2 regions of the Micromonospora sp. FIMYZ51 genome follow, and region 2 is predicted to be linked to the other one. Evidence: riboswitches for the same ligand, from Rfam matches in the RefSeq annotation. Region 2 holds a riboswitch; the other holds the start of a gene.
The links. A riboswitch is a leader RNA that binds a small molecule or an ion and turns the genes downstream of it on or off. The one in region 2 is predicted to bind cobalamin.

Region 1 (7,867 bases), 1.6 Mb from region 2:
GGGAAGCGTTAATGGCACGCCTCGCAGCTTTCGGGGTTTTCCAGGGAGCAGGCCAACGCCTCGTCGTCGGCCACCGCGACGATCGGCCGGGCGGCCGGGGTGACGGCGACGGTGGCCTGCTGGATGCGGGTCGCGGGACGCGAGCGCAGGTAGTAGGTGGTCTTCAGCCCGGACTTCCAGGCGTAGAGGTACATCGAGGAGAGCTTGCCGATGGTCGGCGCGCTCAGGAACAGGTTCAGCGACTGCGACTGGTCGATGTACGGTGCGCGGGCGGCGGCCAGGTCGATCAGCGCCCGCTGCGGTAGTTCCCACGCGGTGCGGAACAGCTCGCGTACGTCCTCGGGCAGCTCGGCGATGCCCTGCACCGATCCTTCGGCGCGCTTGATCTGCTCGCGGATCGACCCCGTCCAGAGCCCGCGCGCCTTCAGCTCACCGACCAGGTAGGTGTTGATCTGGAGGAACTCGCCGGACATCGTCTCCCGCTTGAACAGGTTGGACACCTGCGGCTCGATGCACTCGTAGCAGCCGGCGATCGAGGCGATGGTGGCGGTCGGCGCGATCGCGACCAGCAGCGAGTTCCGCAGACCGTGGGCGGCGACCCGCTCGCGCAGCGCGGCCCACCGCTGCGGCTGGCCGACCTCGGCACCCCAGAGGTCCGGATGAAGCTCACCCGTTGCCGCCCGGGTCTGCGGGTACGCCGGATGCGGGCCGAACCGTTCGGCGAGCCCGGCGGAGGTCTCCAGGGCGGTCAGGAAGATCTCCTCCTGTACCCGGGTCGACAGCTCCCGGGCCGGGGCCGAGTCGAACGGCAGGCGCAGCGTGAAGAAGGCGTCCTGGAGGCCCATCAGCCCGAGGCCGACCGGACGCCAGCGCGGGTTCGACGCCGCCGCCTGCTCGGCCGGGTAGTAGTTGATGTCGATCACCCGGTCGAGGAAGACCACAGCGGTACGGACGGTCGCGCGCAGCTTCGCCCAGTCCACGCCGTCGGCGGTGACGTGCGCGCCCAGGTTCACCGAGCCGAGGTTGCAGACCGCCGTCTCGGTGTCGCTGTTGACCTCCAGGATCTCGGTGCAGAGGTTCGACAGGTGGACGGTGTTGCCCGGTGCGCCGGTCTGGTTGGAGAGCCGGTTCGCCGCGTCCTTGAAGGTCATCCACCCGTTGCCGGTCTGGGCGAGGGTACGCATCATCCGCCCGTACAGGTCACGGGCCCGGACCGTGCGGACCGCCTGCTTCTCGGCCGCCCGGTACGCCTCGTCGAACGCCTCGCCGTACAGATCGGGCAGCTCGGGCGCGTCGGACGGGTCGATAAGCGACCACTCGCCGTCGGCCTCGACCCGCCGCATGAACTCGTCCGGGATCCAGTTGGCCAGGTTCAGGTTGTGCGTACGCCGGGACTCCTCACCGGTGTTGTCCCGCAGCTCCAGGAACTCCTCGATGTCGGGATGCCAGGGTTCGAGATAGACGCAGGCCGCGCCCTTGCGACGACCGCCCTGGTTGACCGCCGCCACCCCGGCGTCGAGCGTCTTGAGAAACGGCACGATGCCGTTCGACCGGCCGTTGGTTCCCCTGATCAACGCGCCGCGGCCACGCACCCGCGACCAGGAGATGCCGATGCCGCCGGAGAACTTCGACAGCTTGGCCACCTGGTGGTACCGCTCGTAGATCGAGTCCAGTTCGTCGCGGGGCGAGTCCACCAGGAAACACGAGGACATCTGGGTGTGCCGGGTGCCGGAGTTGAACAGCGTCGGCGAGCTGGGCAGGTACGCCAGGCTGGACATCAGCCGGTAGAACCCGATCGCCTCGCCCGGCGTCTGCGACAGCCCGCAGGCGACCCGCAGCAGCCAGTACTGCGGGGTTTCCACCACCAGGCGGGTCTGCGGATGCCGCAGCAGGTACCGGTCCGCGACGGTACGCAGACCGAAGTACTCGAATCGCAGGTCACCGTCCGGGTCGACGGCGTCGTCAAGCTTGCGCGAGTTGGCGGCCACGAACGCCGCGGTGGCGTCCCCGATCAGGCCCAGGCCGTGCGCGTACCGGATCGACTGGCTGAAGCTCGCCACCTGCTGCCCGCGGACCTCGGAGTCCACGAACGCGGCGAGCAGTCGCGCCGCCAACTTCGAGTACTGCGGCTCCTCGCCGATCAGCTCGGCCGCAGTCTGAATCGACAGCTTGTCCAGCTCCGCCGTGGTGGCTCCGTCGTACAGGCCGCTTATCGTCTTCGTCGCCACCCGCAGTGGGTCGACCTCGTCGAGATCGGCGACCCAGCGCTCCACCGCCTTGACGATCTTGTTGACATCGACCGGCTCGGTGTCGCCGTTGCGTTTACGAACCCGCATCGCGTGCCGGCGGTGCTCTGGCCCCGCCTGCTCCTGGGTCACCGTCATGTTTCCCTTCCTCGCGCCTGTCGCCGAGGTCGACGGGCGCGCGGGAGGGACGCCGCCGGTCAGTCACGGCATGCCACGGCTGACCGGCTGAGGCGTCGGCCGTCCCGCGCGGCCTTCGACCGCCGCACGCGACGCGTGCGGCGTGCTGGCAGGTCTTCGGACTCGTGGGCATGACGAAAGTCGCCTACTGGCCGTCGCTTCCCAGACCATGCGGTCCAGTGCTTCGTTGACGGCGGTCGTTCCCACTCACCGCTGCGGGGCAGTCCCGGACTCGCACCGGGTTCCCTCTTGCCTCGACCACCACGGCTTGATGGTCGAACCAGCTACGGGTGACACCATATATGGGCGGGATGCGCGAAGGGCAACACCAGATGGTGTGTCGGGCGAGTCGCCGTCAGGCGTCCAGCCACTTGCGGTCGAGCGCATAGCGGGCCAGACCGGACCGGATCTTCAGCACCTCGCCAGTGGTCAGGTTCGACGACGACGACAGGAGCAGGTCGGTCACGAAGCGTTCGTACTCCGAGCGGCCGACGACATCGCAGGTGTCCGCGTCGGCCGAGTCGGAACCGGAGATCGGGCGGGAGGTTATCTCCACGCCATTTGCCGGGCGGGCCAGCACGGCCCGGACGCCGTCGTTACCCTCGACGGCCTCGTACTCAAGGAGCATGCCGGGTCGCAACTCGTGCGGGTGCACGTCCCGGAGCACCGACGCGTGCAGGAAGACGTCCTCGTCACCGCCCTCAGCCGCGATAAATCCATAGCCTTTGTCCACGTTGAACCGAATGACTTTGCCCTGCCGTACCGCCACGCCATCCACTTCCTCTCACCACAACAATCCGCTAACACCGGGCGCGACCGGCGCCCGTCATGTTGCATCGTATGCCGTCTCGGCTGCCCGCCGGGTCCCCGGCGGCGGTTGCCGGCCAAGTTTTTTGGCCGGGCGGGTGGTGACGCCCCTCACCCGCCGCGCGCTCGCGGTACCTCGTTGGCCGGCATCGACCGGACCACGGGGATAGATTGGGCACCGACGGAGAATCGAGACAGTGGGGTTTTCGACAGACATGACGAATGCAGGCGGCACCCAGCCCGCGAAGGACTCCGGCACGTACCGCATCGGCGGGGAGCTGACCGTCGACCGACTCGGCTACGGGGCGATGCAGATCACCGGGCCGGGCGTCTGGGGTGACCCGAAGGACCCGGCCGAGGCGGTCCGGGTGCTGCGCCGGGCGTACGAACTCGGGGTGACCTTCATCGACACCGCCGACTCGTACGGTCCGTTCGTCTCCGAGTTGCTGATCCGGGAGGCGCTGCACCCGTACGCCGACGACCTGGTCATCGCGACGAAGGCCGGGCTGACCCGCAGCGGTCCGGGCGAATGGCGGCCGGTGGGCCGCCCGGAGTACCTGCGCCAGCAGTGCGAGCTGAGCCTGCGTCACCTCGGCCTGGAGAGCATCGACCTCTACCAGTTGCACCGGATCGACCGGAAGGTGCCGCTGGCCGACCAGATCGGCGAGCTGGTCCGGCTGAAGCAGGAGGGCAAGATCCGGCACATCGGCCTCTCCGAGGTCACCGTCGAGCAGATCGAGGCGGCGCGGGAGATCGCACCGATCGCCTCGGTGCAGAACCTCTACAACGTGGCCAACCGCGCCGCCGAGGACGTCCTGACCTACTGCGAGGGCAACGACATCGCGTTCATCCCCTGGTACCCGATCGCCACCGGCGAGTTGGCCCGGCCGGGCGGCCCGCTGGACAAGATCTCGACCGAGCACGGCGCGACGCCCGCCCAACTCGCGCTCGCCTGGCTGCTCCGCCGTTCGCCGGTCATGCTGCCCATTCCCGGCACGTCGACGGTGGCCCACCTGGAGGAGAACGTGGCCGCCGCCCAGGTGCGGCTCACCGACGCGGAGTACGAGGCGCTGGCCGCCGCAGCCTGACGGGGAGCGACCCGGGTCCGGCTCGCCGACCGCCGACGCACGGTGGTGTTAGCACCCCGTCGGCAGAGGGGATAGCGCTCCTGACCGCGTCGGCCGCAGACGGTCTGCTGTAGGCATGACGACTACACTGACGCGGTCGCAGACGACGACTGGCAGCGATTTCGCCGTCCTGTCCCGCCGGATCACACACGCGGGACTGATGCGCCGCCGGCCCGCCTACTACATCGTCCGGTTGAGCGTCGTCACGCTCATGCTCGTCGGCGGCTGGGCGGTCTTCTTCGCGGTCGGTTCCTCGTGGTGGCAGCTGATCACGGCGGTGTTCCTCGCCGTCGCCTTCGCCCAGGTCGCACTCGTGGCCCACGATCTGGCGCACCGCCAGGTGTTCCGCACCCGCCGGCCGAGTGCGGTGGCCGGGCTGCTGGCCGGCAACCTCGGTGTCGGGATGAGCTACGGCTGGTGGATGGACAAGCACACCCGGCACCACAACAACCCCAACCACGACGATCTCGACCCGGACGTCGCCCCTGAGGTGCTCGTCTGGGCCGCCGAATCGGCCGTCGGTCGTCGTGGGCTGAAGGGCTTCATCACCAGGCGTCAGGCCGCCCTCTTCTTCCCGCTGCTCACCCTGCTCGCGGTCAGCCTGAAGGTGTCAAGCGTCAAGGCGCTGCGCACCGGCACGGTGCAGCGGCGTGGGGTGGAGAGCGTACTGCTGGTCCTGCACGCGGTCGGCTACCTCGCCGCGCTCTTCCTGGTGCTCTCGCCGCTACAGGCCGTCGCCTTCCTGGTGCTGCACCAGGCGCTGTTCGGTGTCTACCTCGGCCTGACCTTCGCACCCAACCACAAGGGCATGCCGCATCCGACCGGTGCCGAGGATTTCCTCCGCAAGCAGGTGTTGACCTCCCGCAACGTCCGGGGAAGCCGGCTGGTCGATGCGGCGCTCGGCGGTTTGAACTACCAGATCGAGCACCACCTGTTCCCCGGCATGCCGACGCCGAACCTGCGTCGGGCCCAGCCGATCGTGCAGGCGTACTGCGCCGAGATCGGCGTCCCGTACGAACAGACCGGCCTCGTCGCCTCCTACCGGGCAGCGCTGCGGCACCTGCACGAGGTGGGCGCATCCGCCCGGGCCGAGCATGCCGCGGCCCGGCGGGCTGGCCGGGCCGCAGGGTAGGCGCCGGGTCGATTCCCGGCCGGCACCTTCGTCACCCGCCGGTCGGGAGTCAACCGCCGAGCCACGCCTCCGGGGCCGGTTCGCCGTTGCCGATCGGAGGGAAGAGTTCGTCCAGGCGCTTGAGCAGGTCGTCGGGGAGAGTGAGGTTGAGCGCCCGGATCGCGGAGTCCACGTGCGCCTGGGTACGCGGCCCGATCACCGCGGCGGTCAGCCCGGGGCGGCTCAGCACCCAGGCGGTGCCCACTTCAGCAGGGTCGAGGCCCGCCTCGGCGCAGAGCCGTTCGTACTCAACGATCTCCGTGTGCCGGGTGCGCAGGGCCACCATGGCCCGGCCCTGTGCCGACTTCACCGCGGTGCCGTCGGCCTGCTTGCGCAGTGCCCCGCCGAGCAGTCCACCGTGCAGTGGTGACCAGGCCAGCACGCCGATGCCGTAGTGCTGGGCCGCCGGCACCAGCTCCAGTTCGACGTGCCGGCTCACCAGATTCCAGACGCACTGCTCCGAGACGATGCCGAGATACTGCCGCCGGATGGCGGCCTCCTGGCCCGCGGCCAGGTGCCAGCCCGCGAAGTTGGACGAGCCGACATAGCGGATCTTGCCCTGGCGGGTCAGCGTCTCCATCGCCTGCCACACCTCGTCCCAGGGGGCGTCCCGGTCGACGTGGTGCATCTGGAACAGGTCGATCCAGTCCGTACCCATTCGGCGCAGCGACGCCTCACAGGAGGCGATGATGTTCCGGGCGGAGAGCCCTCGGTCGTTTGGCAGTTCGGACATCGGGTGGTACACCTTGGTGCCGAGCACCACCCGCTCCCGCCGCCCGCCGCCGCGCGCGAACCAGCGGCCGAGCAGTTCCTCGGTGTAGCCGTTGTGCCGCTGCCAGCCGTAGTGGTTCGCGGTGTCGACGAAGTTGACGCCCCGCTCCAACGCGTCGTCGAGCAGCTCGAACGCCTCCTCCTCGGTGGTGCGTACGCCGAGGTTCAGGGTGCCCAGGCAGAGGCGGCTCACCTGCAACGCGGTCCGGCCGAGCCGGGTGTACGGGATGCTCACCGGTCTGCTCCCGTCAGGGTGAACAGGCTCTGTAGACAGGCCACCAGGGTGCGCGCCTGCACGTTTACGTAGTGACTGTGGCGCAGCAGCTCGACGAGCTGGTGCATCGTCAGCCACCGGAAGTCGGGGTCGTCGGACGCCGGACCGGCCCAGTCGTCGTCGACCTCCAGCACCACGTACCGGTTGCGGGCGTGCAGGAACCGGCCGCCCTCCTCGGACAGCTCGGCGTCGTAGAGGATCCGCTCCGGTGCCGCGGCGAGCACGTCGTCGAGGTAGCGCGGCCGGTAGCCGTCGGGCGACCCGTCGTAGTTCTCCGGCGTGCACTGCACGGTCGGGCCCAGTTCCACGGTCTGCACGAAGCCCGGCTCGACCCGGGCCCGGGCCAGCACGTGCAGCACCCCGTCGAAGGAGCGGACGAAGAAGGCCGCGACGCCCACGCCGTGCGGCTCGATCAGCGGCTGGGTCCAGGCGGCGACCTCCCGGTGGTGGGCGCGGACATCGACCGCGACCACGCTGAGGAACCGGCCGTCGCGGTGCACGATCCCGTTCGGTCGACGCTCCCAGTCCGGGACCTGGTTGAGCGGAATCCGGGTCACCCGCAGCTCGTGCCGGCTGCGGGCCTCGGTGATCCAGCTCAGCACCTCGGCAGTGGAGTGCCGGCTGCCCTGCTCGGGGCTGCACGAACGGGCCAGCCGGGCGGCCGGTGAGTCCGGGGCCGGCACCAGGTCGCCGGCCAGGCCGGTGGTGGCGAACGGCAGGCAGGACAGCACGGTACGGGCGTCCATGTTGATCACATGGTCCTCGGCGAGCAGCGTGTGCACCTGGCCGAGCGTCATCCAGTGGAAGCCGTCGAGTACCTCGATGTCCTCGCGTACCTCGACCACCATGTTGCGGTTGCGCTTCTGGTAGAACCACGAACCCTGCTCGGACTGCAACACGTCGGCGACCACCTGTCGCCCGGCCGCCGCCTGGAAGTGCTCCAGGTAGGGCACCGCGTTGCCGCGGTGCACCCGGGTGTAGTTGCTGCGGGTCGCCTGCACCGTCGGGGACAGCTGTACGCCGTTGCAGTTGCCGGGCTCGTTCTTGGCCTGCATGAGACAGTGCAGGACACCGCCGAAGTCCTTGATCAGAATGCCGAGCAGGCCGATCTCCCGCTGGTGGATGATCGGCTGGCTCCAGGTGGGCACCGGACCGTCGGAGTGGTGCACCTCCACCCCTTCGACGGTGAAGAACCGGCCACTGTCGTGGACGATGTTCCCGGTGGCCGGATCGCTGCGCCAACCCACCAGCTCGGCCAGTGGGATGCGGCGGACCTCGGCCACGTCCGTTCGGC
Region 2 (7,867 bases):
CCGAGGGCACACCGGACGACCGTGCCGCCACCGAGTTCCTTGAAGTCCACCACGACGGTGACGCCGCCGGTGTCCGGGCAGTAGCCGGCGCTGCCGGCAGCCACAGCCGGCCTTGGCCCGACCAGGACGGTGGTGGCGGCCAGGGCGAGAACGAACGCGGTCCGGGTCGCCCGGGTGCTCATGTGGCCCGCCGGCGGCCGAGCACCAGCAGCACCGCTCCCCCACCGAGCAGCAGCAGCGCGATGAGCACGTACCCGCCGATCGCCGCACCGGTGGTCGGCAGGCGACCCGGCCCGCCTGCGGCGGGACTGCTGACAGGGGAGGTGGGAGTCGACGCTGTCACGGTCGGCGTGGGTGTCGACGGTACGACGCTCGGCGTCGGACCGCCGGTGGGCGAGGTGGTCGGCGTGGGTGACGCGGTCAGGGTCGGTGAGCCAGAGGGCGTTGGTGCGGCGGTGGGCGTGGGCGACCCCGTCGGCCTCGGTGGCACGGTTGGCGACGAGGTGGGTTCGCCGGAGGGCGGCAGATCGAGGCCGATCCGGCCCAGCGGTATCTGGGCCAGCCCGAGGAGCGCCTGGGCGGTGGCGCGGCGCCACTGATCCCGGAAGTTCGCGGCGATTCCCTCGCGTACCGCCTCGGTCAGCGCGTCGCTGGCGTAGGCGACGGCACCGGCATCGGCCGCCGCGGCGCCGCCGTTGGCGGTGGTGAGCTGCAGCGTCGCCAGGGCCTGCGCGGCCCGCGCCGCCTCGGCGTCGCGTCCCGCTGCGGCCAGCGCCTGCCCAGCGAGGCCGGTGCTATTGGAGTTCGCGCCACTGGTCGGCCCCGACCCGCCGAACGATCCGTCGGTGCGTTGCTGCGTCACCAGCCAGTCCGCGCCGCGCTGTGCGGCCTCGTCCGCGCCGGTGACGTCGGTCGCGAGCAAGGCTTGAACGGCCATGGCGGTCGAGTCGACGTCGAGGGTGGCGTTGGCCTGAGCGTCGCAGGACGGCGACGGCGCGCCGTCCGCGTCGGGATAGAGCCGGAAACCGCCGGCCGTGCACTGCTGCCGGATGAGGAAGTCGACGGTCTGCTGCGGCACGCCACCGCTGCGGGCCAGGCCCAGCACGGCAAAGGACTGGTCGAAGGTATTGCTCGGGTCCGGGCCGGTCGCCTCGGTGGTCCGGCTGGTGATCCGGCCGTGCTGGTGGCCGGTGCCCGCCCCGGAGATCAGGGCCAGGGTCTCGGCGCGTAGGTCCCAGCCGCCGAAGTCGGTGGGGTCGGCACCGGCGGCGGAGGCGGCGTAGAGCAGTTTCGCGGTGGCGCCGCCGTCGGTGAAGCTCTCGATGCCCCAGTCGTCGTAGCTGTTGTAGGACCGCACGTGCATAGCGATCTGCGCCGTCGCCGCCTGCCGAGTCGAGCTAGCTACACCGGTGGCGGCGAGGGCGATCACTCCGTCGATGCTCAGCCCCCAGTCCTCGCCGCCGAAAGGGCCTGGCAGAACTCCGTCGGCGTACTCACCAGCGAGCCAGGTCGCGGCGTCGCGCGCGGCGGCGGTGTGGATCGGCGACGGCGCGGCAGTCACGCCGATGGGGGTGGCCGCGACGATGGCGAGCGCCATGGCGGTGGCGCTGCCGAGACCGGCGCCGAGGCGCCGGAGCGGGAACGTGGGCATGCGGGGTGCCTTTCGCAGAGCGGTCGGTGAAAGCTCCGGAAGGCACCGGCGGAGGACAATCCACGACGGATTGCCGTACCTCGGTTGCCCGGACTCCACCCTGTAGACCTCGACAGTGGAAGCCGCTCGTCCTGTGCGGGGCATTCCGGCTCGCGAGACAGGTCTCGCTCACGGTTGCGGGTCAGCGCCGGCTTCTACCGGCTTCCCCCCGAACAGGACGTATTCAGTTGTGTACCCGGCGCACCGGGTGTCGCCACCGTACCGCCTGGTCGCCTCTCGGCGCCAGCGTGGCGGTCGACACCCGGCACGTCAACGGTTCATGGCGGACATAGCCACGTCAGGGGGCGGTGATGCTGGGTGCCGCGCCGGAGCCGAAGGACCAGCCCTCCACCGTGCCCGGCGCCGGGTTGTAGCTGGTCGCTCCCGACGTGCTGTACGTCCACGCGGCACCGCTGCCGGAGGCGTGCCAGTACGACCAGTACGCGCTGACCGGCGGGGTATTGACGCAGGGTTCCGTCGCGGCGGTCGGCTGGCCGTTGATCCGGCAGACGAAGGCCAACCCCCACCGTTGCGTACCGGTCACCGTGAAACCAGCACCCTGTAGGGCGGCCAGCCCAGTGGCCGGGTCGCCGAGCGCACACGCCACCTGGACGCCGCCGCCGAGTGAGCCGTAGTCGACCACCACGGTGACTCCGGACGTCCCGGTGCACGCGGCGGCCTGGGCAACCTGCGGAGACGGCTCGACAGCGACCAGCCCGACGGCGACGACACCGGCCGCCACAAGGCTCGCGAGCCACCGACGGACGGGATTGTGGACACGGAACATGGACACTCCTTCGGTGGTACGGGTTGTGTCGGAGGGGTCAGCGGCAGACAAGAGTGGGTGCGCCGGTGGTCGCGGTGGTGGTGGAGAGCCGGGCGTATCCGGTACCGGTCAGCCCCAGGACGGCTTGAGCGGTGGCGCGGATGGCAGTGCCGGGGTCGAAGGCGCCGCCGTCGAAGTCGACCGCTCCCCGATTGGCCGGGGGCGCGGTGCAGCCGACCTGCAATCCGGCCAGGAACACGCGAGCCCGCAGCCAGGCCAGCGGCCGGCCACCGTCGCGCAGCGCCTGCGCCGCCAGCCCGGTGCTGTTGGCGTTGGCTACTCCGTCGATGTTGGTGAACCCGCCGTCGGCACGTTGCACGGAGACCAGCCAGCGCAAGCCAGCCGCAGCGTCGGCCCATCGGCCGGCGGCCCGCAACGCCTGCACCACCAGGGCGGTGGCATCCACATCGGAGGTGCATACCGGTTGCGCGGGCAGCAGGGGGTAGCCGCCGTCCGGGCACCGGGTGCCGGCCAGCCAGCCGGCGGCGACCGCCGGCACACCCTGCGCGGTCCGCTTCAGCGCAAGAATCGCGAAGGACTGGCTGAAGGCGTTGCTGAAGTCGCCCCACGCTGACTGGTCGGTGAACCGGCCACCGGGTGTCTGAAGCGATCGCAACCGGGCGATGAGGTCCACACCCCCGACGTCGGTCGGGTCGCCGCCGCGTACCGCGACGGCCAGCGCGAGTTTGGCGGTCGCGCCCGCGTATGCCTCCGTGGTGCCGTCGCCGATGTACCCGTCCCGGACACTAGGCTGGCTAATCCAGGCGAGTGCCGGTGCGCCGAAGTCGTCGGCGACACCGGCAGCGGCAAACGCGAACACCGCGTCGAGAGTCAGCCCTTGGTCGGGATACGCGACGCCGTCAAAAACGGCCTCGAAGCGTTCCCCATCGACCAGTTGGCGGGCCAACCAACCTGCGGCCGCATCCGAGCGGACGGCACCCACCGGGATGGGGGTGGCAAGCGCCGGTGTGGCGAGGGTGAGGGCGGCGACGACACCGCAGAGTAGGGCGAGCAGGCGGTGCCGGCTCAGGCGAACGACCATCGGAAGCGCCTTTCCGGCCCGGCGGTCGTCAGAACCCGGCCGCCCGTGAGGACACGGTTGACCGGCCTCCGACCCGTGGGCCACGACGGGTGAGGAGCAGGACTCACGGGTACGGCAGGTATTCGGGCTCGCCACCGGGAATGCGCCCCGGTGGCCTACCGTTGCGGGCCAGCGCCGGACTTGGACCGGACTTCCCCCGCACGTACACGCGGCTGTTCAGTTGTCGCGCCAGTCTCGTTCGCCATACGGCCGCTGTCAATCCGCAACCGAACAAACACCTTATGTCACTTCTCCGCGCTGGTTCCGCTGCGCACACAAGGTGTGTGCCCCTCACCTCTCGAACCTGCGACAGGTCCGAGTCCGGCCGCTACCGAACGTCGTGCCGCGCATCGTCGATGGTTCGACGCCATGCCGGGTCATCGCTCCAGGCGTCGGCGAGCCAGGACGGCGGGGTGACCAGGGGATCGAGGGCTTCGATCGCCAGTTGGTCGAGAAACCCCGGAAACTGGGGCATGGGCGTGGACGGACCGTAGTCGGATCGTACGGGCGCACCGGCAGGTGATTGTGCGGCGACCAAAGCGTTGGGCATTCTGGCTGCTGGCTCCCGGCTCGATGCTCGGGACGCTGGCCATGCGAGCGTTCGCTCGGCGACCGGTGCCGGCCTGAGCACGCAACGCTCAACCGGTGTGGCGTGTCCGGTCCAGCTTCCAGCGCACTTGGAATGTCAGCGCCGCGGCCATCAGCACCGCCGGAACCACGGTGAAGCCGATCAACAGGGCGGTGTGGGCGGACTCCGGCTGCGTCACGGTCTGCCCCTCGGTGGTGGAGATGAAGCCGCCTAGGGCGAGCACGGCCGAGTACACGTAGGGGCCGATTGCGGTGCCGGTGGCTTCGGTGGCAGTCCAGACACCGGTGTAGGCGCCAGCCCGGACGGTACCACGCTGCTCGGCGGCCGCGACCGCATCCGGGACCATCGAGAACGCGAACAGCTGTAGCCCGGCGAACGCGACGCCCAGGACGCCGACCACCGCGACAGCCGGCCCGGTGCCGTAGCCGAGCAGCGGCGCCAGCGAACCGGCCACGAAGACCGCCTGACAGATCAGCAGGCCAGGCTGCTTGCCGATGCGCCGGGACACCTGCATCCACACCGGACCGGCGACGACCGCTGGACCGAGGAACGCCCCCATGAACACGGCGGTCAGCCCAGAGTTGTCGAAGACGTACTTGGTGTAGAACGGCAGCGCTGCGAGGAACAGGTGAGTAGTGGTGCCGGTGAACAGGTAGGACAGCACCAGCGCACGGAAGTCGGGGTCCCGCCAGGCGACCGCGATGTCACCGATGGTCGAGTGGGCCGCCTGCTGGTCGGGCATCCGGAAACCGGCGTGGGCAGTGAGACGCCGTACCCCGGTCAGTGCGACCAGCCCGGAGATCACCATGACGCCGGAGAGCAGCAGGGCCATCCAGCCGTAGTCGCCGCGCTGTCCCGACTCCACCAGCGCCGGTGCGGCCACACCGGCACCAAGCAACCCGAAGGTGAGGAAAAGCATCCGGAACATGAACACCCGGGTGCGCTCGTGGTACCCGACTCGAAGATCGGACGGGGTGGTCAGGTAGGGCACCTGGAAACACGCGAAAAGCAGGTTGCCGGCGATGAACCAGCCGCCCACCCAGAGCGCCGCCGATGCGCCGGAGAAACCGGCGGGCACCGAGAACATCGCCACCATGGCCACCGGAAGCAGCAGACCGACCCGCAGCATGCCGAGCCGGTGTCCGCTGCTGCGCGCTTCCCGGTCGGATCGGCTGCCCAGCATCGGATGCACGATGATGTCGATGATCTTCGGCAGCAGCAGGGTGAGGCCGGCCAGGAACGGCGAGACACCGAGCGTATTGGTGAGGAAATAGAGCAACAGCAGGCCGGGAACGGTCACCCAGACGCCCATCCCGACCGAACCGGTGGCGTACGCGATCAGGTCACCTGCCCTGGTCCGCACCTCGCCCGCCGCCCCGCGCAGCGCCGTCATCGGGTCGCCTCATGCCGTGCGACCACACCCGCGGCCAGCTCGGCGCCCTGGAACGCGCCGGAGCGGACCCGGCCGGCGAGGATGCGCGCCACGATCCGATCGGTAAGCGCGGGCAGGTGACGGGCCAGGAAGAACTCGACCGCGCCCCGCCGGGTGGTGGGTAGATCACGGCGAGGACGACGACTGAGCGCGGCGCGCAGCACGGTCCGGACCACCCCGTCCAGCGGCTCGTACTGGCTCATGCCCTCCAGCGAGAGCCCGGCCGCGGCCGTCGAGTCGTGGATCGGGCTTCGTACCGCCGACGGGTACACGCAGGTGACGCCGACATGGGTGCCGAGCTCCAGACGCAGCGCGTCCGCGTACGCGACCAGAGCGCGCTTGGAGGCACCGTACGCAGCGGCCAGCGGCAACTGCATGACGGCCATCCGCGAGCTGAGCATGACTATCCGGCCACCAGAGGCGACCAGCGCGTCCACACATGCGGCGGTGACCCGCCAGGTGCCCAGCAGGTTGATGTCGAGCTGGCGGCGTACTTCCGCGCCCGGCGCCAGTTCGGCCGGGGCGGGCCCACCGATCCCGGCGTTGTTGATCAGCAGGTCGAGCCCACCGAGCTGGTCGATTGCTTCGCGTACCACCGCCGGCACCGCGTCGTCGTCGGTGATGTCGCAGGCCAGGACCCGGACCGGGTCGTCGGCACGGGGGGCCAGGTCCAACCCGACGACCTGGGCCCCCAGCTCGTCCAGCCGGGCACAGATGGCCCGGCCGAACGTGCCGGAGGCACCGGTGACGAGGACACGCAATCCGCGGGGGTCTCGGGCGCTCAAACCACTCTCTCCTCGGCGGTGAAGGTGCGTCCGCCCCGGGCGAGGCGCTTCCGGCCAGCCGCGATCTCCCGGGGCAGGTCGGCGACGTACCGGTCGAAATCGATACGCATGTGCGGCCGGGCGTTCGTGCCCCACCGCTCGATGGCGGCGCGCAGGGCTCGCTGCACGGCGTGCTGCTGTTCGTCGATGCCGGGCAGGGCATAGCCGCCGGAGAGATACGCGGCGACCAGTTTGGCCTGGACCTCCACGACCGGCAGCGCGGCACCGGTGGACTGCATCAGACCGACGAATGCCAGGCTGGGGTCGTCGAGATGGAAGACTCGCTGGTACAGCGGCAGTTGCTGGGGGTCGGGGCCCAGCCATTGCGGGGACAGGAACGGGATACTCACCCGGTACCCGGTGGCCCAGACGATCACGTCGACCGGGTCGGCGCTGCCGTCGGTGAACATCACCCGTTCCCCGTCCAGCCGTTCGATGCCGGGACGTGAGGTCACCTCGCCGTGGGTGAGCCGGTGCAGGATCGTGTCGCTGATCGTCGGATGGTTCTGGAACAGGCCACCGGCCGGGGCGGGTAAGCCGTACCTCTGCGGGGTCCCGACGGCGAGCCGCAACAGGGTCTCGGCGATGCGCTGCCGCAGCCGCCACGGCAGGGCGGCGAGGGCGCCGCCGGTCGCGTCGGCCGGGCGGCCGAACAGGTACTTGGGGACGATGTGGACGCCGCGCCGGGCGGAGAGCAGGACCGGCCCCCGAGCGACGTGCGAGGCGTCCACCGCGATGTCCATGGCCGAGTTGCCCATGCCGACGATCAGCACCCGCCGATCCAGGAAGACGTCCGGAGTGCGGTAGTCGTGGGCGTGCATCTGGGTGCCGTGGAACGTCCCCGGATAAGCCGGATCCGGATAGCGCGGATGCCAGTTGTGGCCGTTCGCGACCACCACGGCGTCGTACCGCTCGGTGTCACCGGACTCGGTCGTCACCGCCCAGAGCCGGTCACGCTCGACGCGGGTGACCGTGCTCCCGAACCGGATGTGCGGAAGGAGCCCGAACGACTGCGCATAGTCGGCCAGGTAACTGGCGACGCGACTGGCCGACGGATAGTCGGGCCAGTCCGCGGGCATCGGAAAATCCGCGAACTCGGTGCGGCGTTTGCTGGTGTTCAAGTGCAGGGAGGCGTACGCCGGAGACAGGCCGCTGCTGTTGTCCCTGACCCACAGGCCACCGGGCCGGTCACCCTTTTCGTACGCCACCACCGCACAACCGGCGTCGAGCAGCGCCTTCACCGTGGCGAGACCGGCTGCTCCTGCACCGATCACCGCCACCCGACTCGAAGAAACGGCCATGGTGCTCCTCGACGGTTGTAGCTTCCGCCAAACCGTAGGGCCTGGCACGGGGGCGAATACATGGCGTGGACCACGCAGTTTCGGGTTCTTGTTGTAGCGCGCCACAACGGCGGGGAGCATGACA

Region 1: linked by a shared signal. The riboswitch ahead of QQG74_RS14085 (ribonucleoside-diphosphate reductase subunit alpha) and the one ahead of QQG74_RS20965 (cell wall anchor protein) in region 2 are both predicted to bind cobalamin.

Annotation. Positions count from the first base shown of each region.
Region 1 is NZ_CP134706.1:3,076,084-3,083,950, reverse strand. Features, by position in the region: gene QQG74_RS14085 (ribonucleoside-diphosphate reductase subunit alpha) at 9-2,384, opposite strand; cobalamin riboswitch at 2,514-2,723, opposite strand; gene QQG74_RS14080 (cold shock domain-containing protein) at 2,779-3,192, opposite strand; gene QQG74_RS14075 (aldo/keto reductase) at 3,446-4,318, shown strand; gene QQG74_RS14070 (acyl-CoA desaturase) at 4,434-5,489, shown strand; gene QQG74_RS14065 (aldo/keto reductase) at 5,539-6,528, opposite strand; gene QQG74_RS14060 (NDP-hexose 2,3-dehydratase family protein) at 6,531-7,867, opposite strand, start outside.
Region 2 is NZ_CP134706.1:4,696,763-4,704,629, forward strand. Features, by position in the region: gene QQG74_RS20960 (hypothetical protein) at 1-182, opposite strand, end outside; gene QQG74_RS20965 (cell wall anchor protein) at 179-1,651, opposite strand; cobalamin riboswitch at 1,769-1,911, opposite strand; gene QQG74_RS20970 (hypothetical protein) at 1,989-2,477, opposite strand; gene QQG74_RS20975 (peptidase) at 2,515-3,558, opposite strand; cobalamin riboswitch at 3,654-3,790, opposite strand; gene QQG74_RS20980 (hypothetical protein) at 3,926-4,072, opposite strand; gene QQG74_RS20985 (MFS transporter) at 4,236-5,579, opposite strand; gene QQG74_RS20990 (SDR family NAD(P)-dependent oxidoreductase) at 5,576-6,403, opposite strand; gene QQG74_RS20995 (NAD(P)-binding domain-containing protein) at 6,400-7,743, opposite strand.